3 regions of the Pelagerythrobacter sp. Soil_C_18 genome follow, and region 1 is predicted to be linked to each of the others. Evidence: predicted binding sites of a transcription regulator. Region 1 holds the regulator's gene; each other region holds the start of a gene.
The links. The regulator LexA, encoded in region 1, represses DNA repair genes until DNA is damaged. The targets are predictions, from matches to a motif close to GTTCCNCNCTTGTTCT.
Positions count from the first base shown of each region.

Region 2: a site for LexA is predicted at 2,313-2,328, ahead of recA (recombinase RecA). Genes of this name have one in related genera too.
Region 3: a site for LexA is predicted at 2,573-2,588, ahead of AC3A5N_RS05805 (PA0069 family radical SAM protein). Genes of this name have one in related genera too.

Region 1 is NZ_JBDGIU010000002.1:442,367-449,610, reverse strand. It holds gene gltX (glutamate--tRNA ligase) at 1-130, opposite strand, end outside; gene AC3A5N_RS07820 (ComEC/Rec2 family competence protein) at 160-2,337, shown strand; gene lexA (transcriptional repressor LexA) at 2,377-3,060, opposite strand; gene trpC (indole-3-glycerol phosphate synthase TrpC) at 3,213-3,998, opposite strand; gene trpD (anthranilate phosphoribosyltransferase) at 4,039-5,031, opposite strand; gene AC3A5N_RS07800 (anthranilate synthase component II) at 5,028-5,627, opposite strand; gene pip (prolyl aminopeptidase) at 5,750-6,718, opposite strand; gene AC3A5N_RS07790 (phosphodiester glycosidase family protein) at 6,715-7,244, opposite strand, start outside.
Region 2 is NZ_JBDGIU010000006.1:197,884-205,127, forward strand. It holds gene AC3A5N_RS13715 (class I SAM-dependent methyltransferase) at 1-706, opposite strand, end outside; gene recA (recombinase RecA) at 1,178-2,236, opposite strand; gene AC3A5N_RS13725 (DUF4139 domain-containing protein) at 2,382-3,965, opposite strand; gene AC3A5N_RS13730 (DUF4139 domain-containing protein) at 3,979-5,490, opposite strand; gene AC3A5N_RS13735 (hybrid sensor histidine kinase/response regulator) at 5,577-7,244, opposite strand, start outside.
Region 3 is NZ_JBDGIU010000002.1:42,158-49,401, reverse strand. It holds gene AC3A5N_RS05815 (uracil-DNA glycosylase family protein) at 1-503, shown strand, start outside; gene AC3A5N_RS05810 (lytic transglycosylase domain-containing protein) at 481-2,259, shown strand; gene AC3A5N_RS05805 (PA0069 family radical SAM protein) at 2,594-3,679, shown strand; gene AC3A5N_RS05800 (hypothetical protein) at 3,676-4,182, opposite strand; gene AC3A5N_RS05795 (DUF1330 domain-containing protein) at 4,281-4,709, opposite strand; gene AC3A5N_RS05790 (long-chain fatty acid--CoA ligase) at 4,721-6,325, opposite strand; gene AC3A5N_RS05785 (hypothetical protein) at 6,410-6,811, shown strand; gene dnaE (DNA polymerase III subunit alpha) at 6,752-7,244, opposite strand, start outside.

The DNA of each region.
Region 1 (7,244 bases):
GCAGCGCCCGGCCGCCGTGATGGCGGGCGTAAAGCCAGTTGAATAGCGCGGTGCGGGCGCCGCCGATATGAAGGAATCCGGTCGGCGATGGAGCGAAGCGCGTCACGACCTGTCCGCTATCGCTTGCCATATCCGACGTGATCCTTTCCTATGTCTCCCATGGCGACGGGGGTGCCCGAGGTGCCGTTGGGGGGCGGGCCCGAAGAGGCCAATGCTGCAGCGCAGCGCAATTGGCGCAGCGCGGCGCGTTTGTCCAGTGCGGTGGACCGGATCGAGACGTTTCTCGCCGTGGCAGGATTTGATCGCGGGCCTTGGCTCGCCGTCGCCTTCGCCGCCGGGATCGGTGTCTGGTTCCTTTTGCCGGTGCCATGGCAGTGGATCGCCGTTATCGCCCTTGCGACGCTCGCCGCGATCGCGGCGCAGGCCCTGTGGCGGGATCGGGACGATCGGGCCAACTTGCGCCTGGCCGTAATTTCGCTGGCGATCGTGGTCGCGGCGGGGATGGCTATTGTGTGGCTGCGTTCCGCGGTCGTGGGAGCGGAGCCGATCGCCTATCCCCGGGTCGAACGGATCGAGGCGCGGGTTCTCGAACGGATCGACCAGCCGGCGGAAGACCGCCTGCGTCTCGTGCTGGCGTACCGCGATGCGGAGGCGGCGCGTGCGCGAAAGGTGCGGATCAACGTGCCGCTCGCGGCGGACCAGCCGGGACTGGCGGAGGGTGCGGTCGTGCGCCTGCGAACTCGGCTGATGCCACCGTCGCCCCCCATGCTGCCGGGCGGCTACGATTTTGCGCGCACTGCATGGTTCCAGGGGCTCTCAGCGACGGGATCGCTGATCGGAGAGATCGAGATCGTGCAGCCTGGCCGCGGCGCGAGCAGCCTGGCGGGGGTTCAGCGCGTGCTGGCCGCGCACGTGCGCGAGCGGCTGTCGGGCTCACCTGGCACGATCGCGGCGGCGTTCGCGAGTGGAGATCGAGGAGCCATAACCCGTGCCGACGAGGAGGCGATGCGGGACTCCGGATTGACGCACCTGCTGTCGATCAGCGGACTTCACGTCAGCGCGGTGATCGCGGCGGCTTACCTTTTAGCCATCAAGCTCCTCTCGCTCTGGCCGTGGCTTGCGTTGCGCGTGCGGCTGCCGGTCGTTGCCGCAGCCATCGCGGCCGGAGCAGGCGTCGGATACACGCTGCTGACAGGTGCGGAGGTACCGACGGTGCGAAGCTGCATCGGCGCCGTGCTCGTGCTGATTGCCTTGGCGCTCGGACGCGAGCCGCTGTCGATGCGAATGGTGGCGGTGGCCGCCGTTGCCGTGCTCCTGCTGTGGCCGGAGTCGCTCGTCGGGCCCAGCTTCCAGATGAGCTTCGCGGCGGTGCTCGCCATCGTCGCGCTGCATGGCAGCGCGCCGGTGCAGGCTTTCCTTTCTCCACGCGAGGAGAACTGGATCGTCCGGTTCGCGCGGCGCGCCGGGATGCTGCTGCTCATGGGCGTTGTGATCGAGATAGCGCTGATGCCCATCGTGCTGTTTCATTTCCATCGTGCCGGTCTTTACGGCGCGCTGGCGAACGTGATCGCGATTCCGCTGGTCACTTTCGTATCGATGCCGCTGATCGCATTTGCCTTGCTGCTCGATCTCGCTGGAGCGGGCGCGCCTGTCTGGTGGCTCGCGGGCAAATCCCTCGAACTGCTGCTCGCCATCGCGCACTTCACCGCCGCGCAGCCCGGAGCGGTAAAGCTTGCGCCCCAGATGGACCTGGCGACCATCGCGCTGTTCGTTGCCGGCGGACTATGGCTGGCGCTCTGGCGAGGGCGGGCGCGGCTGCTCGGCCTCGCGCCGGCAGCTCTCGGAACGATCCTGCTCATCGGGACGCCCGCGCCGGACGTGCTCATCTCGGGCGATGGGCGGCACGTCGGAATTGCAGGCGAGGGCGACCGGTTGCTGATGCTGCGCGATACCCGCAGCGAGTTCGCGCGCGACAATCTCCTGGAACTCGCGGGACTGGAGGGCGAACCGGTTCCACTCAGCCGCTGGGCCGGTGCGCGCTGCAGCCGCGATTTCTGCAGGCTTGCAATCGACCGCGGCGAGAGGCGCTGGACGCTGCTGATGGCGCGTGGCCGCGACATGGTGGAGGAACGGGCGCTTGCCGCTGCCTGCGACCGCGCCGATATCGTCGTCGCCGACCGCTTTCTTCCGCGCAGTTGCCGCCCCCGCTGGCTAAAGGCCGATCGACGCCTGCTCAGCGGGACGGGTGGGCTCGCGCTCTACCTAGACGAGCCGCGCATGGAGACGGTCGCCGAGGGGCAGGGCGAACATGGCTGGTGGCGCGGCACGCGGCGCTAGATCAACGATCGAGCAGTGTCGCCGCCATTTGCTCGGCGATCAGTGGTAACGGCGCAGCAATCCCGAAAGCTTGCCCTGCACCTGCACTTCGTCAGGTCGGTAGATCTGCGGTTCGTAGCTGCCGTTGGCCGGGTCGAGCCGGATCATTCCGTTCTCCCGGCGCAGGTACTTGAGCGTCGCTTCCTCGTTGCGCACGAGTGCCACCACGATCTCGCCATCCCGCGCCATGTCGGTACGGCGCACGAGCGCGAAGTCGCCGTCGAAAATGCCGGCTTCGATCATCGAATCGCCCGAAACCTCGAGTGCATAGTGCTCGCCCGGTCCAAGCAGCGCGGCGGGGACGGGCAAGCTGCTTTGCCCCTCGATCGCCTCGATCGGCACACCCGCAGCGATGCGGCCGTGGAGCGGAATTTCGATTACGTCGTTTGCAGGCCTCGGCTGCGCTGGCGCGACCCGGTGCAGTTCGACGATATTGTCACCCTTCGCGCTGCGCGCGGCGGGTGTCGCATCTTCGGGCTGCTTGAGCACTTCGAGCGCGCGAGCGCGGTTGGGCAGGCGGCGGATGAAGCCGCGTTCCTCGAGCGCAGAGATCAGGCGATGAACGCCCGACTTGCTCTTGAGATCGAGCGCCTCCTTCATCTCCTCGAACGAAGGGGAAATGCCGGTTTCTTCCAGCCGCTGCTGGATGAAACGGATCAACTCGTGCTGCTTTGCCGTCAGCATGGCGAAGTCTCCTCGGTCGCCTGACACGCTCGTCCAGGTTGCGAACGAATGCGGAACAATTAGGCAACCGATTTGGTGAAGTCAAGCAACTCCGCCATTCTGGAGTCGATAGTAGAGAACATCCGTTCCGCTTTCGTCTCGACATCCGGCCGTTAGCCGAGGAGAAGCTGCCGCGTCGCGGCGGTGAGATCGGGCTGCCGCATCAGACTCTCGCCCACGAGGAAGCAACGCACGCCCACCGCAGCCAGGCGCTCGCAGTCCGCATGGCGCTCGATTCCGCTCTCCCCGACCAAGAGCGCATCCTCCGGTGCGAGGGGCGCGAGGCGCTCGGTCACGGCAAGATCGGTGCGAAAGGTTTTGAGGTCGCGGTTGTTTATTCCGATGAGCCTCGAGCGTAGTGCGCTCGCACGCTCCATCTCCGCCTCGTCGTGAACCTCGACCAGGACGTCCATGCCGCGCTCGAGCGCGGCCGCCTCGATCTCGACCATTGCGCCATCGTCCAGCGCGGCCACGATGATGAGAATTGCATCGGTTCCGATCGCGCGCGCCTCGGCGACTTGCCATGGGTCGACCATGAAGTCCTTCCGCAGCACGGGCAGGTCGCAGGCCGCGCGCGCATCCATCAGAAAATCCTCATGCCCCTGAAAGTAGGGCGCGTCGGTGAGAACCGAGAGGCAGGCGGCGCCTCCCGCCTGATAGGCCAAAGCGTGTTCGGCGGGGCGAAAATCGGCGCGGATCAGACCCTTGGACGGCGAAGCTTTCTTGATTTCCGCAATCAGGCCGAACCCGTTCCGCGCCTTGGCCGCAAGTGCGTCGGCGAAGCCCCGCGGCGGCCCGGCATCCCGCGCGGCACGGTCGAGATCCTCGATCGTGGCGAGCCCTTTGCGGGCAGCGACTTCCTCACGCTTGGTGGCGCAGATTTCGTCGAGCTTGTTCATCGTCCGGTTTCCGTGTGGCAGCTTGCGTTCGTCGCACGATCTAACGCGCCATTTCGATCCAGCGATCGAGCAGGGTACCCGCATTGCCGCTGTCCAGCGACTCCGCGGCGATCGCTGCACCGTCCTCCCATCCCCGAGCCGAGCCCGCGAGGATCAGCATCGCCGACGCGTTGAGCAGCACAGCGTCGCGATAGGGGCCCGGCGCGCCCATCAGCAGCGCCTTGAGCGCCTTGGCATTGTGCAGCGAATCCCCGCCGCGGATCGCCTCGACGGGGGCATGCGGCAGACCGGCCATCGAAGCATCGACCCGGCGCATCTCGAAATCGTTGCCGACGACTTCTGCCACCTCATTGCCGCCGGCGAGGCTCAGCTCGTCGAGCCCCTCGTCGCCCGAGGCGATGAAGGTGCGCTCGGTCCCGAGCCTGGCCTTGGCCGCTGCGTAGATCGGCACGTAGCCGGGGCGGGCGATGCCGATCAACTGACGCCGCACGCCGGCCGGGTTCGACAGGGGGCCCATGAGGTTGAAGATCGTGCGCCGGCCGAGCCGCTGACGGAGCGGCTGAATCCGTCCCATCGCGGGGTGGTGGTTCTTCGCGAAGAGGAAGCAAATTCCCAGCTCCGCCAATGTCTTTTCGGCTGTTCTTCCAGCCGCTTCCATATCGAGCCCGAGCGCTTCCAGCGTATCCGCTGCGCCGGACTTGCTGCTGGCCGCACGATTGCCGTGCTTGGCGACGGGCACGCCCGCGGCCGCAACGACGAGGCTCACGGCGGTCGAGACGTTGAGCGTGTGATGGCCGTCGCCTCCGGTGCCGCAGCAGTCGACGGCATTGTCCGGCGCCGCAACCGGGATCATCCGCGCACGGAGCGCCCGCGCCGCGCCGGCGATCTCGTCCGCCGTCTCGCTGCGCTCGGTGATCTCGATGAGAAACCGGGCGATCTCCTCCTCACTGGTCTCGCCGTCGAGGATCCAGCCGAAGACTTCCTCGGCCTCGGCTTCGGAGAGGTGGGGCTCGGCCTCGGGGAGCGTCTTCATGCGGGCACCTTGGCTTCGATCCCGCAGATCGCGAGGAAGTTGGCGAGCAGCGCGTGGCCGTACTCGGTGGCTATGCTCTCCGGGTGGAACTGAACCCCGTGGATCGGCAGCTCGACGTGGCGGAAGCCCATCACGCTCGTGCCGTCGAGCCCGGGCGTCTCGCTGGTTGCGTTGACCGTCAGAACCTCGGGCACGTCCTCGACGATTAGCGAGTGGTAGCGGGTGGCGGTGAAGGGGGAAGGCAGGCCGGCGAAGACGCCGGTGCCGTCGTGCTCGACCGGCGAGGTCTTGCCGTGCATCAGCCCGCCGCGCACGACGCGCCCGCCGAAATGCTGCCCGATCGCCTGGTGGCCGAGGCAAACGCCGAGCAGCGGCAGGCGGGCGTCCGCGCAGGCGGCGACGAGATCGAGGCTGATCCCGGCTTCGTTCGGCGTGCACGGTCCGGGAGAGATCAGAACGCCCGCGGGCCCACTCGCGACCGCCTCCGCCGCCGTCAGCGCATCGTTGCGCTCGACGCGGACTTCGGCCCCCAGCTCCATCAGGTAATGGACCAGGTTGAAGGTGAAGCTGTCGTAGTTGTCGATGACGAGGATCATGTCGGAGGTCTTCGTGGTTCGGCCGCGCGCGATCAAGCAAGGAAAGCTATTGGGGTGTCGATTGCTCTCCTCCCTTTCCGGGGGGAGATAGCAGCTTGGGTCAACGGGAGAGAGCTACCGGCCTACGCCTGCTTCCCCGCGAACCGGTCGCTGGCGCGGACGAGGCCGTCGGTGATGCCTGGCTCGGTGAACAGGTGGCCGCCGTCGGGCACGATCTGAAGGTCCACCTCGGGCCAGGCCTGTTTGAGCGCCCAAGCCGCGGCGGGCGGAGTGCAGCAATCGTGCCGCCCCTGCACGATGACGCCGGGGATGCCCTTCAGGCGGTGTGCGTTGACGAGGAGCTGGCCTTCATCGAGCCAGCACTTGTGGCGGAAATAATGGTTCTCGATCCGTGCGATAGAGATTGCGTGATCGTCTTCGGTGAATTCCTCGAGCATCGCAGGGTCGGGCAGCAGCGTTACCGTCATGCCTTCCCACATACTCCATGCCTTTGCGGCGGCGAGCTTGGTGGCGTGATCATCGCTGGTGAGGCGGCGGTGATAGGCCTCGACCACGTCATCCCGCTCGTTCTCCGGGATCAGGCCGATGAAGTCGGCCCAGGCTTCCGGATAGAGCTCGCTTGCGCCGTAGGTATAGAGCCAGTCGAGTTCCGCCTGGCTCGACAGGAAGATGCCGCGCAGCACGAGTTCGCTGACGCGCTCGGGATGTGCCTGGGCGTAGGAGAGCGCGAGGGTGGAGCCCCAGCTCCCGCCGAAGACCTGCCAGGTCTTGTGACCGCACATCTCGCGCAGCCGTTCCATGTCGGCGACGAGATCCCACGTCGTGTTGTTCTCCAGGCTCGCGAACGGTGTCGAGCGGCCGCAACCCCGCTGGTCGAACAGCAGGATGTCGTAAAGTTCCGGATCCCACTGCCGGCGCTGCGTGTCGCTGCAGCCGGAACCGGGGCCGCCGTGGAGGAACACGGCCGGCTTGGCGCCGCGCGTGCCGATGCGCTCCCAGTAGATCGTGTGTCCGTCGCCGACGTCGAGCATTCCGGTCTCGTTCGGCTCGATGGGCGGATAGAGCGTGCGCTCGTATGCAATCTGGATCATGGCTTGTCCTTGTGCTCGACTACGATCATCGGTCCGATCGGTGCCCGGTTGTCGAGGCGGTCGGTCGCAGGGTCCCACAGCGCGCTGACGCTTCCGTCTAGAAACAATGCGTCGGGCGTCTTGAGCCCATCGCGGAAGTATCGCGCGAGAATCCCGAAGCTCACCGGTCCTTCCGAGATGACGAAGTGCGCGCGCCCTTGTGCATCGATGCCGACGCCGTTGCGGATCGCCTTGCTCGGCCCGTCTTCCGAAATTTCCGGGTGCAGCTTGCCGTCGATCACCAGCATCGGCCCGCTCTGTGTGCCGAAGGCCGGACGGTCGCCGACGTTGGCGTAGAAGTCGTCCGCCGTGCGGATCTGCCACTTGCTGCCGGTGCCGAAGAACACTCCGTTGGGCTTCATGTGGAAATTGCCCGGTCCGTCCGCGCGGTTGAGCTCCTTGAGACGGTCGCCGCTTTCGACGTAGTAGCCGATCGGCTTGCCTTCACCGTCGTACATTCCGCCGTTCATCGCGAAAGCGACCTTCG
Region 2 (7,244 bases), on a different contig from region 1:
CCATCTGCGCCGCCGCGCGCGCCGCGGGCCCGATTGCAAGGAAGTAGGAGAGCGCGTCCTCGACCGGATCGTACCCGCCCCCGGCAACATAGGGGAAATCGATCGCCTCGAACGCTGCGTCCCGCCACCCCGCTTCGGCAAGGATCCGCTTGACCCGTGCCTTGTCGGCGAAGGCGAACGGCCCGGGCTCGCCGGGCGGCGGCGGCACGCCGAGACCCGAGGGCAGCAAGGCGGTGAGCCCGCTCGCCCACGCGTTCTCAGACGGGTCGCGGAAGCAGGTGAAGGCGAGCCGTGCGCCGGCGGCCGCAAGGCGGGCAAGATGCGTGAAGGCGGCGATCGGTTCGGGGAAGAACATCACGCCGTGCCGCGACACGAGGAGATCGGGTGCGAAGCCGGCACGCGTCCAGCGCGCGGCGTCGCCGAGCTCGAAGGCAATGTTCGGCAGGTCCGCACCCCGCACGCGGGCGGCGGCGAGGAGCTCATCGCTGACGTCGACCCCGACCACCTGCGCGTCGGGATTCGCGCGCGCGAGTGCGAGGGATACTTCACCCGCCCCGCAGCCGATATCGAGCGCCTGAGCGATGGCAGCACCGGTCGCGGCGCCCAACAGGCGCTCGGTCAAGGCAGCGAAGCTGCGGTCGGTGCGCTGCCACTCGGCCGCCCAGGTGCGCCCGACGCGTCCTTCCCATTCGGCCTTGTCGGTCATGGATATACGCTCCTTGGCTGCTGTTGGGCGGGACCTGGGTTGTCTCGCGAATCGGCATTCGCTCATCGTAACCGGGAAGCCATGGCCGTCTACGTTGCACGGCAGCGGTCGGCCTGGCGGACGATCACGAAGATTATCTGGCCCAGCCTCCGCTCGGGCGGCGGACGCTCTTGGGGTCGCTATCAGGGATCGCTATCGCAGATGATTATCCGAGATCGTTCGCGGGGATCGTTGTCCGCTGAACATAGTCGGGGCCGTCGCCCCCGTCGCGGCCACGGATCGCCTCGTGGATCGTCCCCCAACACACCCGCGATCTCCACCGCGGAAATCGTCACCGGACCACGGTCGCGGATGGTCCATCCTGCGCGGCCGCCTTTTCCGCCAAAGAAAAACCGGCGTGCCCCGTATGGATGCGCACGCCGGTTTCCCGTTTTCCCGGGCGCCCTGCGGCACCCGCTTGAAGCGATGATGTCAGTCGTCCGCGTCCGGACCCGTCATCATCTCCTCGGCGACCGCGTCGGTCCGGCCGCGGATGGCGGCTTCCAACCTGTCGCAAACTTCGGGGTTTTCCTTGAGGTACTGCTTGGCGTTCTCGCGGCCCTGGCCGATTCGGATCGAGTCATAGCTGAACCAGCTCCCCGACTTTTCCACGATCCCGGCCTTGACGCCGAGATCCAGGATCTCGCCGATCTTCGAGATGCCTTCGCCGTACATGATGTCGAACTCGACCTGCTTGAACGGCGGGGCGACCTTGTTCTTGACCACTTTCACCCGGGTCGAGTTGCCGACGATTTCGTCGCGATCCTTGATCTGGCCGGTGCGGCGAATGTCGAGCCGCACGCTGGCATAGAACTTGAGCGCATTGCCGCCGGTGGTCGTTTCCGGATTGCCGTACATGACGCCGATCTTCATCCGCAGCTGGTTGATGAAGATCACCATGGTCTTCGAACGGCTGATCGATCCGGTGAGCTTGCGCAGCGACTGCGACATGAGACGGGCCTGGAGGCCGACATGGCTGTCGCCCATCTCGCCCTCGATCTCAGCGCGCGGAACCAGCGCAGCGACCGAGTCGACCACCAGCACGTCGATCGCGTTCGAGCGCACCAGCGTATCGGTGATCTCGAGCGCCTGCTCGCCAGTGTCCGGCTGCGAGACGATCAATTCCTCGATGTCGACGCCCAGCTTCTTGGCATAGACGGGATCGAGCGCGTGTTCGGCATCGACAAACGCGGCGGTGCCGCCGTTCTTCTGCGCTTCGGCAATCACGTGCAGCGCAAGCGTCGTCTTGCCCGAGCTTTCCGGCCCGTAGACTTCGATCACCCGGCCGCGCGGCAAGCCGCCGACGCCGAGTGCAATGTCGAGACCGAGCGAACCGGTCGAAATCGATTCGACCTGCATCGCTTCCTTCTGGCCCAGCTTCATCGCCGAACCCTTGCCGAATGCCCGGTCGATCTGTGCCAGTGCGGCGTCGAGCGCCTTTTGACGGTCCACGTTGCTTTCCTTCTCAACCAGCTTCAGTTCGGCCGCCATCGCATGGGCTCCTTCGCTTGCCTAGGGCTTCGTTCCCGTTATCGACTGATGAGCTATGTATCCGCTTTGTTCCGGCAGAACAAGAGTGGAACAGTAATTTTTTCACCAAGCCGAAAAATGACGGATTTCCGCCGGCTCTTGGCGGTCAGCGGTGCGACGAGCGGACTCGCCAGCGGATTTTTCGATCCGAATTGGCGGGAATGGTCGTCTCGATCACGCGCTCACCGTCCTTGATCCGCAGCCCGCGCCCGCGAACTTCCCAATCGGCCGCTGTGCCGAGCCTAATGCGCAGACGCGCCGGATGGTCGAGGGCATTCGCGATCTCGGCCTCCATCCGCACCCATTTCTCGGGTTCTATCCCTGGATCGTGCTTGCTCGTGCGCGTGCAGGCGACCTGTATCCGGCTGCTTGTGCCAAGCGCGATCTCGACGTCCTGCCCGCGCGCATAGTCGCGCAGGCGCTCCTCCCCGACCAGTAGCGGGCCGTGGGACGATGGCTCGAACACCGCGACGCCGCCCGAAGGCAGCGCCACGCCGAGGCCGTGGGCTTCATCGTTGACCGTCGCCAGCAGCCGTTCGGCCGGGCGAAACTCTTCGTCGCTCACGCGATTCGCCCAGCATCCGATCTCATAGATCAGTTCGCCCTCGACCTCGTCCTTCTGCAGGAAGGCAACCTGCTTCAGCCCCTTGGCCGACACGGTGACGGGCTCCGGCACGCGGTAGAGTTTCAGATCGCCGAGCTCCTCCTCGGTGGCCATGATCGCGGGGGCCGCCTCCATGCTCTGCACGCGCGATGCGGTGACGGTGATCGCATCCGCCGTCGGCGGCGGGGGTGGGGCTGGCGGAGGGGGCGGAGGTGGATAACCGACCGGCGACCCTCTCGCCGTGCTGCCGATCGGGTAACAGGTCAGCCGCAGCGGCTCCGCACGGGGCGGCTCAGCCAAACTCTCGTAGTCGCTCTCGACGTTGAGCCGGCCGGCCACCGCCATCAGCTCGGCGCCGGGAAACGACTGCCCGTTGTCGTTGAGCAGGGTGAGCCAGGAGGTCAGCCCGAGCTCGACCCCGCCCCGGCCGTCGCCCTCGCCCAGCATTGCCACGTAGTTCGCCTGCCAGTCGAAGCCCCAGGCGAGATAGGTCAGCACGACCCGATAGGTCCCGCCGTTCGCATCGCGGGTATCGATTGAGAACACGGGCTGCGCCGAGAGCCCCGCGGGAATGCGATCGAACGTCAGCTTCTCGGGCAAGCCGGCGCAGCGCACCGCCTCGAACCCCTCGCCCGTCTGCAGCACGAGCCCGCCGTCGGCACGGGTGCGGACGATCGCGGATTCGCTTTCCGCCACGCCGGTGGCCGGATTGGTGCGCGTGATCGTCACCCGGTTGCCGAGCATGCCGTTCACCAGCGCCGCGGGGGAAAGCAGCTCCGCATTGCGGTTCTTCTCGATCGTCCCGCCCGGCAGCCCGGTGACGATCGCGGAGACCGCCACCATCCCCTCGGCGACGCCTTCGAAGCGCACCGTGCTCTCGCCCGGAGGCAGGGTGACGGTGCGCGTCTCGCTGATCATCGCGAAGCCTTCGGGGAAGGCACGGTCCATCGCCTCGTCCGGCCCGCGTTCAGGATCGCGGTAGACGGTTACCGCGAGCGCGACCGGCGCCGAAGCATCGACCGTCTCGCGCGCCTGCGCGGCGGCGGAGGCGGCGATCAGCGCGAGGAGGAATGCGGCGCGCCGCATCGCCCGGCGCCGCTCAGTACCGGGTTTCGTAAGTCACGCGGACCACGCGCTCGCCCTCGGCCGGCACGGGGACCACCCACTTGCGCCGGTCGGCATTGAGCTGCTGACCCGGAATGTCCTCGCTGACCACGCGGTAATCGTTGCCCCACCAGCCGCGGTCGAGCCCCGCCTGCACCAGATCGATCTCGACCGGTGCGGCCTTGGCGTTGGTCAGCGTGTAGCGCATCGTCGTGCGGTAGAAGTCCGTCGGCCGCTCGACCTCGACCTGCTCGACCACCTCGCCGTCACGGATCACGCGGTAGCGGGCGCTGCGCTCCCACTCGGCAGCGGTGATCGTCTCACGGCTCTCGACCTCGGCCTGGACGAAAATATCGAACGCGTCACCGGTGCGCAGCGAAAGCTCACTGCCCATCGGCGTGTGGCCGATTGCGTTTTCGCCGATGAACTGCGGCGTGCCCTGGCTGTCGCGCTGGTAGAAGCGCACTGTCCCCGCCGGCAGTGCATCACCGAGCCCGCCCTGCCGGGAGGACGAAAAGGCGATCTCGCTCGAGACGTTCACCGGCGCATCGTCGTTCGCCAGCCAGCCCACGGTCCGCGCATAGACCTTGCGCGCCGGGACGCCCTGCACGTCGAGAAAGCTGACCTGCTTGGTCTGGTTGTTGGCGATCGTGGTGCGGCTCTCGATCGGATAGAGATAGAACTCGCCGACCTGCTCTCGGCCCGAGCTCTCCGTGCCCGGGCGAACCATGCCGGGCCGCGGCGGAGGCGGCGGCGGATAGCGCCGGTTGCTGGACACCGCCGATCCCGGGCTTCCGGCGACCAGCAGCGTGTCGGCCTGATGGAACGTCGTGCCGGTCTGGTTGGTCAGCGTCACCCAGCCCTGCATGTCGATAGCGCCGGTCGCCTCGTCGTAGAGCGAGACGTAGTCCGCCGACCAGCCGAGCCCGGGCGTGAGATAGCGGATCGAGGCCGGGCGCGTGCCGCCCCGGTCGCTCTCGACCGTAACCGACAGTGTCGGCCGGGCGCGCAGGTTGGGCGGCACCCGGTCGAACACGGTGCGCACCGGCAGGCCGTCGTCGCGCAGCACTTCGATGCGGTCGCCGATCTTTACCACCACCCCGCCGGCGGTGGACAGCACCGTCGCGCGCTCGCGCGTCTCGACGCCGGTAGCGGGGTTGGTGCGCACCAGTGTCACCGTCTGCCCGATCGCCTTTTCCATCAGCTTCGCCGGGGTGAGCAGGTCGAAGTCGAAGTTCTGCTCGACGATCGCCGCGCCTTCTGCCGCGAAGCTCAGGGTCTCGGGCCGGATCTGCGCGGAGACATCGGGAAACTCGATCCGGCTACGCCCACGGGCAATCGGTAGCTGCCGCACGTCCTGCACCAGCGCCTGGCCGTTGTTGTAGATCGTGACCGAAACGTCGCCCTGCGCGGTTTCGTCGGGATCGGTCTGCGCGGAAGCCGCGGTGGCGAGAAGCGCGAGCGGCAGGGCCGCTCCGAGTGCGGCCAACAAGCGATACGTCTTCACGCGAACCCTCCCCCTGCCAAGTCCATGGACTTTGCCGAGGAGCGGTTTTACGGCGCGTGAACCACGCGGTCCACCGCCAATCGCCCCTAGCGATGCACAGCGCCGAGGACCTGTGCGACCTTATCGCCGATCTCCTGCACGCTGAACGGCTTGGCGATGAAGTGCATGTCGGCGAGGTCGATCTCGCTGCGGAGCTGCTCTTCGGCGTAGCCCGACATGAACAGCACGGGCAGGTTCGGCCGCACCTTGCGGATCGCGCGAACCATGGCCGGGCCGTCCATTCCGGGCATGACGACGTCGCTCAGAACGAGATCGAATTCGCCGCCCTCGGCAATCGCGGCGAGGCCCTCTTCCCCGTCCGCCGCCGTGGTCACGCTGTAGCCCGCGCGCGATAGCGCGCGCTCGGCGACGGCGCGGACCATGTCCTCGTCCTCGACCAGCAGCACGCGCCCGCCGCCCGACCATTCGCTGGTTGCCTGCGGCTCTTCCGGCGCCGGCCGGGGCTGGTGCGGCGCGCTGCCCCCGTGCACCGGCAGGTAGATCGTGAACCGCGCGCCCTGCGGGCGGCCGTCGACCCCGATCAGGTTGTCGCAGAAGATGAACCCGCCCGACTGCTTGACGATGCCGTAGACGGTCGACAGCCCCAGCCCGGTCCCCTTGCCCTGCTCCTTGGTGGTGAAGAACGGCTCGAAGATCTTGCCCATCAGCGCGGCCGGAATGCCGCCGCCGGTGTCCTGCACCACCAGTACGGTATAGTCGGCGACCGGGATGATGTCGGACCCCATCTTGCGCACGTCCGCTGCGGTGACGCGGCGGGTCGCCAGCGTCAGCCTGCCCGTCCCGTCGCCGCGCGCCTGCATGGCATCGCGCGCATTGACCGCGAGATTGACGATCACCTGCTCGAGCTGCTGCGGATCGGCACGAACCGGGCCGAGATCGCGGTCGTGGTGGACCTTGAACGCGATCTTCTCGCCCAGCAGCCGCTTCAGGAGCTGGCTGACCTCGCTCACCACGTCGGGCAGTTGCAGCACTTCGGGCCGAAGCGTCTGTTGGCGGCTGAAGGCGAGAAGCTGGCGCGTCAGGCTCGCCGCGCGGTTCGAATTGGCGCGGATCTGCTGGATGTCGTCGTAGTCGCTGTCGCCCGGCGTATGGCGCAGCAGCATGAGATCGCAGTAACCGATGATCGCGGTCAGCACGTTGTTGAAATCGTGCGCCACGCCGCCGGCGAGCTGGCCCACCGCCTGCATCTTGGTCGCCTGGGCGACCTGGCGCTTGAGGCGCGTTTCCTCGGTCGTGTCGACCAGGCTCAGCAGCACCGCCGCCTCGCCCAGTCCGCGCACCCCGGCGAGGCCGAGCGAGACCGGCTCGTCCGGCTGATGCCGCAGTCGGACTGCCATGTCCGCACTGGCAATCGAACCGCGTGCGAAGCGCCGCACAGCATCGGCCAGCGCGCCCTTGTCTTCCCGGACCACGAGATCGGAAGGGAACGAGGGCAGCCCTTCCCGCTCGATCTCCGCCGCGCGGAGGAAGGCCTCGTTCGCGAACAGGAAGCGCCCGTCGCGGTCGGTCATCGCCAGACCCAGCGGCAGCGCGCCGAGCAGCGCCTCGAGCTGCGGCGTGGCCGCCTGCCCCACCCCTTCCCAGCTCCCGCCGATGCCGATGCCGCTTTCCACCAGCAGCATGAGCGAAGGCGCCTCGTCGGCCCGGGCGGGCCGCGCCGCGTCGGGATCGGCGAGCGAAACCTGGATCAGCAT
Region 3 (7,244 bases), 400 kb from region 1:
ACACGCTCGACCACGGCGGCGCCTTTCCTCGTGTGGCGCCCGTGGGGCCGGCCCGGGCGGCGCTGATGATCGTCGTCAACCAGCCGGAAGACAGCGACGGCGAACGGCTCCTGTCAGGGCCGGAGGGCGCGCTCCTGCAGGGGTTCCTGCGCGCAGCGGGCATTGCCGCCGATGCAGTCTATCTCGCGTCCCTTCTGCCGCGCCACGACCCTGCCCCTGACTGGAGCGCGATCCGTTCCGCCGGGTTCGGCGAATTGCTCGCCCACCAGATGGGCCTGGCCGAACCCCGGCGTATCCTCTTCCTCGGGCGCAACATCCCACCGCTGTTGGGACACGACATGGCGCAACGTCCTGCAATTTTACCGGAATTTAACCATGAAGGGCGAAGCATTCCTGCCATGGGGGCCGGAGGGCTCGCGGATATGCTCCGTTCAGCGAAGCGGCGCGAGCGGTTCTGGCGATGCTGGCTCGATTGGACGTATGGCGACGGACGGACGGATTAAGCGGGGTTGGAAGCTGGCGGCAGCGGTTGCCGCTGTTCTCGCGTCCGCGATCGTGGCGGCACCGGCCGCAGCGAACAGCAGCGCGGAATATTTCCGCTCCCGCGCTCTCAACAGCAATGTCCCGCAACTGCTGAGCCGGCCCGACGGCGAATACTATTCGCAGCTCTTCCAGGCGATCGACCGCGAGGATTGGGCGCGGGTCCAGGCCATGTTCGCCGAACGCGGCGACGGGCCGCTGCACCAGGTCGCGCGCGCCGAATATTATCTCGCCGCCAACAGCCCCCGGGTCGAACTTCCGGCCATCCAGGCTTGGTTTGCCTCGGGCAGCCGCTTGCCGCAGGCCGAGCAGATGGGCAATCTCGGCCTGACCCGCGGGCTCATGTCGGCTCCGTACTTGCCGCAAGAGCGGAGTTTCGTGCGGCAGCCCTACGCTTCCAAGCGAGTGCGCCCCGCCACTGTCGGCGACGGCACGATGCCGAGCGACGTGCGCGCGGCGATCCTGGAGCGGATCACCAACGACGACCCCGGCGGCGCACGTCTGCTGCTCGATGGCGTCGATGCCCTGCTCAGCCCGCCCGCGCGCGCCGAATGGCGCCAGCGCGTCGCGTGGAGCTACTACATCGAGAACAACGATCCCGCCGCGCTGGCGCTGGCCTTGACGGCGCGGCAGGGGTCCGGCGCGTGGGTGGCGGAAGGCGACTGGGTCGCCGGGCTCGCTGCCTGGCGCATGGGCGATTGCGACATGGCGGCGGATGCCTTCCGGCGGGCCGCCAGCGGATCGACCAACAACGAACTCACCGCGGCTGCCTTCTATTGGGCAAGCCGCGCACTGGTCCGCTGCCGTAACCCGGAAGGGGCGGACGAGCAGTTGCGCGGTGCAGCGCGGTTCGACGAGACGCTCTATGGCATGCTCGCCCGCGAGCAGCTCGGCCAGGCTTTGCCCCAGACGCACGCCGGCGCCGACTTCGCGATGGAGGACTGGCAGAAGCTGCGCGAGAATGAGAACGTGCGGATCGCCATCGCGCTTGCGGAAATCGGGCGCGACGATCTGGCGGACGAGGTCCTGCGGCACGAGGCACGGATCGGCAATCCCGAGAATTACGACGAGCTCTCACGCCTCGCGCGCGACATGGGGCTGCCCTCCACCCAGCTCTGGATGGCCCACAATGCCCCGCGCGGCGCGGCGGCCGAGCCGGCACTGCGCTATCCCGCACCGCGATGGGCGCCGGTCAACGGATGGAAGGTGGACCCCGCGCTCGCCTACGCGCACACGCTGCAGGAATCGGTTTTCCGCGCCGATGCCGTCAGCCCGGCGGGTGCACGCGGCCTGATGCAGATCATGCCCGCTGCGGCGATAGACCATTCGGGCAGGCTCGGCGTTGCCGGCTCGCCCAGCGATCTCGCGCGGCCGGAGATCAACCTCGCCTTCGGGCAAGCGCATCTCCGGATGCTCCGCGACGCGCCGGCGACGGGCGGGCTGCTGCCGAAGGTCATGGCCGCCTACAATGCAGGCCTCACGCCGATCGGCCGCTGGAACACCGAAGTGCGCGATCTCGGCGATCCGCTGCTCTACATGGAGAGCATCCCGTATTGGGAGACGCGCGGCTACGTCTCGATCGTCATGCGCAACTACTGGATGTACGAGCGCCAGGCGGGCGGTGCGTCGGAGAGCCGGACCGCGCTCGCGCAGGGACTGTGGCCGACCTTCCCCGAACTCTCTGGCGGCGGCGGAGTGCGCGTGACAGCGCGGGAGTGACCGCCTCTTCACGTCCGCGCCAGCGAGTGGCGTAATTTTTCACGCAAAGGCGCAAAGGCGCGAAGAGGTTCGGCCTCGGATATGGCGTCGGGCGTCCGAGCGTTGTTCACACGAAGACACGAAGATGTAGCGCGGCACGCGGTGGCGCACTCTCACCGCGCCGTCGCACCAAGCTCGTCTGCAAGAATCGGAGCTCGGCTTCGCCGCAGGCGCGCCATCTTCGTGTCTTCGTGTGAACCATTGGGCCCGGGGAGAGGTGAGACGACAGCCTCTTCGCGCCTTTGCATGAAAAACAAACTGGCGCTGCGGCAATGTTCCTTATATGTTCTACAAAATGGAACGCCGCCTCGACCCAGAAGTCCACGGCCGTGGCGCCCAGTCGGGCGCGGTGCCGACGCGATTCGGGCTGGCGGCACGCGAGGCAGATGGCGACTGGCGCGACCACATGGAGGCGCTCGACGGCCCACCGGTGAAGCTGCGCACGACGGTCACCGAGGAGCGGCCGAAGACAATCCTTTCCTTCAACCGCTCGCCCGACATCGCGTTCGATCGCTCCATCAACGCCTATCGCGGCTGCGAGCACGGTTGCGTCTATTGCTTCGCGCGGCCGACGCATGCCTATCACGACCTTTCGCCGGGCCTAGATTTCGAGACCAAGCTCTTTGCCAAGCCCGACGCCGCGCAACTGCTGCGCGAGACGCTGGCGAAGCCGAAGTACCGCCCTCGCCCGATCGCGATGGGCACCAACACCGATCCCTACCAGCCGATCGAGCGGCGTTACCGCATTACCCGCCAGATCCTGGAGGTGTGTCTTGATGCGCGCCATCCGGTCACGATCACCACCAAGTCCGACCGTGTGCTCGACGATCTCGATCTTCTCGCTGCAATGGCCGAGCGGCGATTGGTGGCGGTGGCGATCTCGATCACCACATTCGATCCCAAGCTGTCGGGCAAGCTCGAACCGCGTGCCGCCGCGCCGGCGAAGCGCCTCGCGGCACTGGGAAAATTGGTCGAGGCGGGCGTACCGGCGCATTGCTCGATCGCGCCGATCATCCCCGCGATCACCGACGAATTCATGGAGGAGATCGTCGCGCGCGCGGCCGCGCTCGGCGTGCGCTCGGCCGGCTGGATACCGCTACGCCTGCCGCACGAGGTCGCTCCGCTGTTCCGCGAATGGCTCTCGGTCCATTTCCCCGAGCGCGGCGACAAGGTCATGTCGATCGTCCGCTCGATCCGAGGCGGGCGCGACAACGATCCGGACTTCTTCACCCGTATGAAGCCGAGCGGCGTGTGGGCCGACCTCTTCCGCGCCCGCTTCCGCATCGCCTGCAAACGCGCGGGAATCGGAAAGGAACGGTTCGAGCTCGATTGCTCGCAGTTCAGGCCGCCGGAGATCGGCGGGCAGATGCGGCTACTCTAAGCGGTGTGTGACGGCTCCGCGTGACGGAAGAATACGGCTGCGGCGATCCAGGGGAGCATGAGCACGATTGTCTGCGGCCAGATCGCATAACCGCGCGACGCGGCTACCGCCCCCAAAAGAGCGAGACCCCCTGCTGCGCCGATGGAGGTGAGCGTCAGGCCCGATGCTCGGAACCGCACCAGCACCGCCGCAACGACAACGAGCGCAAGCAGTCCGAAGTACAGAAGGTTGAACGGATCGGCCTCGTTCCCTGCGATCCCAACAGCCAGGTTCGCCCAGACGGTGAAGAGTACGGCACCGAGCGCGAAACCTGCTCCAACGCGGTATGCGAGCTTGGCCGATTGGCGAAACAGGGTTTCCGCGATCAGTCCGATCGTGCCCAGCATGATTGCCGCAACGATGAAGTCGAAAGCCGTCCAGTCCACCTCGCTGGTGAACTGCATTGCGACAAGCGGCGCGCAAAGGACAAGGCCAGCGGCCGACCACGCGGCGATGCGGGTCACGTTCGCGGTGGACATTCGCACATCGGAATTCATCGCGCGTCACCTTTGTGGAGCGAATAATAATCCACACCGCTCCCGGACGCTACCGAAAGGCGCCGTCAGAACCCCTCCCCACCCTCGCCCGGCTTGAAGCGCACGAGGCGGCTGTCTGCCAGCGCAGCAGTGCGATTGACGACAGCCTGCTGGTAATCCGGGTCCTTGATCATCTCGAAAAACGCTGCGCTGTTCGGGTATTGCGCGACGAAGCCATCGTGCCAGCGGCGATCCTCCGGACCGGTCACCATCGCCTGGAAGGCGCCGCGCCAGACGATCGTGCCGCCCACGCGTCGGAAGATGGGACCGGAGGTTGCGCCGTATTCTTCATAGGCGCGGCGGCCGGTCCAGCCTTTGCCGACGTGTTCGTGACCGTCCGGATATTCAGCCTCGTCGCGGTAGAGCAGCAGGTTGAGCATGTGGATCGGCTCGTCGCGCGGGAGAGCCTTGAAGCTGTCGAAGTTCGCACGGCTGGGGTCGATGTAGGCGGTCATTCGCTCCTCCGTCATTCCTCAAGCACATAATCCGCGAACCGCGTGCGCAAGTCCTTCTTGCTGATCTTGCCGGTTGCGGTGTGCGGGATCTCGTCGACGAATTCGACCGCGTCGGGCAGCCACCACCTGGCGACCAGCGGTTCGAGGTGCTCGATCACATCCCCGGCCGTCAGGTCCTGCCCCTGCTTCTTCACCACGAACAGCACCGGGCGCTCGTCCCACTTGGAATGCGGCATGCCGATCGCGGCGGCCTCGGCAACGTGCGGATGGCCGCAGGCGGCGTTCTCGAGCTCGACCGAGCTGATCCACTCCCCGCCCGACTTGATCACGTCCTTGGTCCGGTCGGTCAGTTGCAGCGTGCCGTCGGGGTGGAGGATGCCGACGTCGCCGGTGTCGAACCAGCCGTCCGCGGTTACCGCGTCCTCCTCCGCCTTGAAGTAGCGCTTGATGATCCACGGCCCGCGGATCTGCAGCGCGCCCGCGGTCTTGCCGTCGCGGGGCAATTCCTTCGTCCAGTCGTCGAGGTCGACCGTGCGCAGCTCCACGCCGAACACCGGGCGGCCCTGACGCGTGACGATGTCGACCTGCTCCTCGAAAGGCAGGCTGTCCCAATCGGGTGTCGGCGCGCCGACGGTGCCGATCGGGCTGGTCTCGGTCATGCCCCAGGCGTGGGCGACGCGACTGCCGTTCTTCATCAGCCGCTCGATCATGAAGCGCGGCGCGGCCGAGCCGCCGATGATCGCCTGCTGCAGCTTGGGCAGCGGCGTGCCGGTGGCGTCGCAGTGCTGGAACATCGCCAGCCACACCGTCGGCACGCCGGCGGAATGGGTCACGCCCTCCCGCTCGAGAAGCTCGCACAGAACGGCCGGATCGTTGACGGCCGAATAGACGAACTTCACTCCGGTCATCGCGCCCGCCCAGGGCAGGCCCCAGCTCGCCGCATGGAACATCGGCACGACCGGCAGCATCACGCTGCGCGCATCGAAATCGAAACTGTTCGGCTGAACTCCCGCCATGGCGTGCAGCATGGTCGATCGGTGTTCGTAGAGAACGCCCTTGGGATGCCCGGTCGTGCCGCTGGTGTAACAGAGCATGCAGGGATCGCGTTCATCGACCGCGACCCAGTTCGCTCCACCGTCATGAGCGCCAATCCAGTCCTCGAAGGCCAATCCAGAGAACCCTGCCGGCGGATCGTAGCAGATGTAGTGCTCGATCGTGGTCCACTTCTCGCGCATCTTGTCGACGATCGGCTGAAACGCCGCGTCGTAGAGCAGCACCCGATCCTCGGCGTGGTTGGCGATATATTCGAGCTGATCGTCGAACAGGCGCGGGTTGATCGTGTGGAGCACCCCGCCGGCCCCTACCGCGCCGTACCAGCTCACCAGATGGCGCGAGTGGTTCATGGCCAGCGTCGCGATCCGGTCGCCCTTCTCGATGCCGAGCGCCTGCAGGGCCTGCACCATCTTCAACGCATCGCTCCGCACGCTGGCCCAGGTGGCGCGCGTTTCGGTGCCGTCGGCCCAGTGGGTCACGTGCTCGCGCGCGCCGTGTTCGCGAGCGGCGTGGTCGATCAGGTGGGTGACCACGAGGTCCCAGTCCTGCATGGCTCCAAGCATCAGCATTTCTCTCCCGTTAGATTTCTCTTTGCCACTTTCATGCCGCCGCTTGCGCGGCTTGGCAATCGGCGGCAGGCGGGATGAATGAATCCATTCCAGCAATCGAAGATTTATCTCGTCGAACACCTGCATCTCGCGAGGGACGCGCTGCACATCTACGTCGCGCTGATCGTCCTGTTCGGATCGTGCGTCCTGTTCGGATGGAAGGTGCACCAGTGGAAGCCGTGGCTACTGGTGCTGTTCGCCGCTTTTGCGGGCGAGATCCTCGATATTCGGGGAATGCCCGGCCCATTCGAGAGCGCCATCGGTCGCGAGAACGTGAAGGACATCCTCAACACCATGGCGGTCCCGACCATCTTGCTGCTCGCGGCGCGCTACACGAATCTCTTCAACAGGTCGCAAACTGCCGCCGAGACGGTGCGGGACTCAGGCGACGAGGCGCAAGTGCCCGCCGCCCCGCTGGGTAGCCAGCGCGACGTTCTCTAGCCCGTCGATCTCCGCGAGGCGCTCCGCGAGTTCGCCGTCGAGCCGGTAGTCGCGGCCAAGCCGCAGAAGCGGTTCGCTCTCGCCGCCGATTTTCAACCGCACCTGCACTTCGCCGTGGCCGGGCGTGCCGATCTCCAGCGCCATCTTGAGCTCGGCGACGGCCTCGGCGCTGGTCACGTCCATCGTCAGCAGCATCCGCGATCCGCTTTTCACCTCGTCGAGCGGACGCGCCCCGCGCACGGTCACGCGCGGCGGCTCGTCCGGGCTGGGACTGTCGAGCTCGACGTTGAGCAGCACGCAGGTGCCCTCCGCCGCCCATTTCTGGAAACTCTCGACCAGCGTTTCCTCGAAGCAGGCCGCGCTGAACTGGCCCGAGCTGTCGGAGAAGTCCGCGCGCACGAATTCGCCGCCGCGGCGGGTGCGGCCCTTGTTC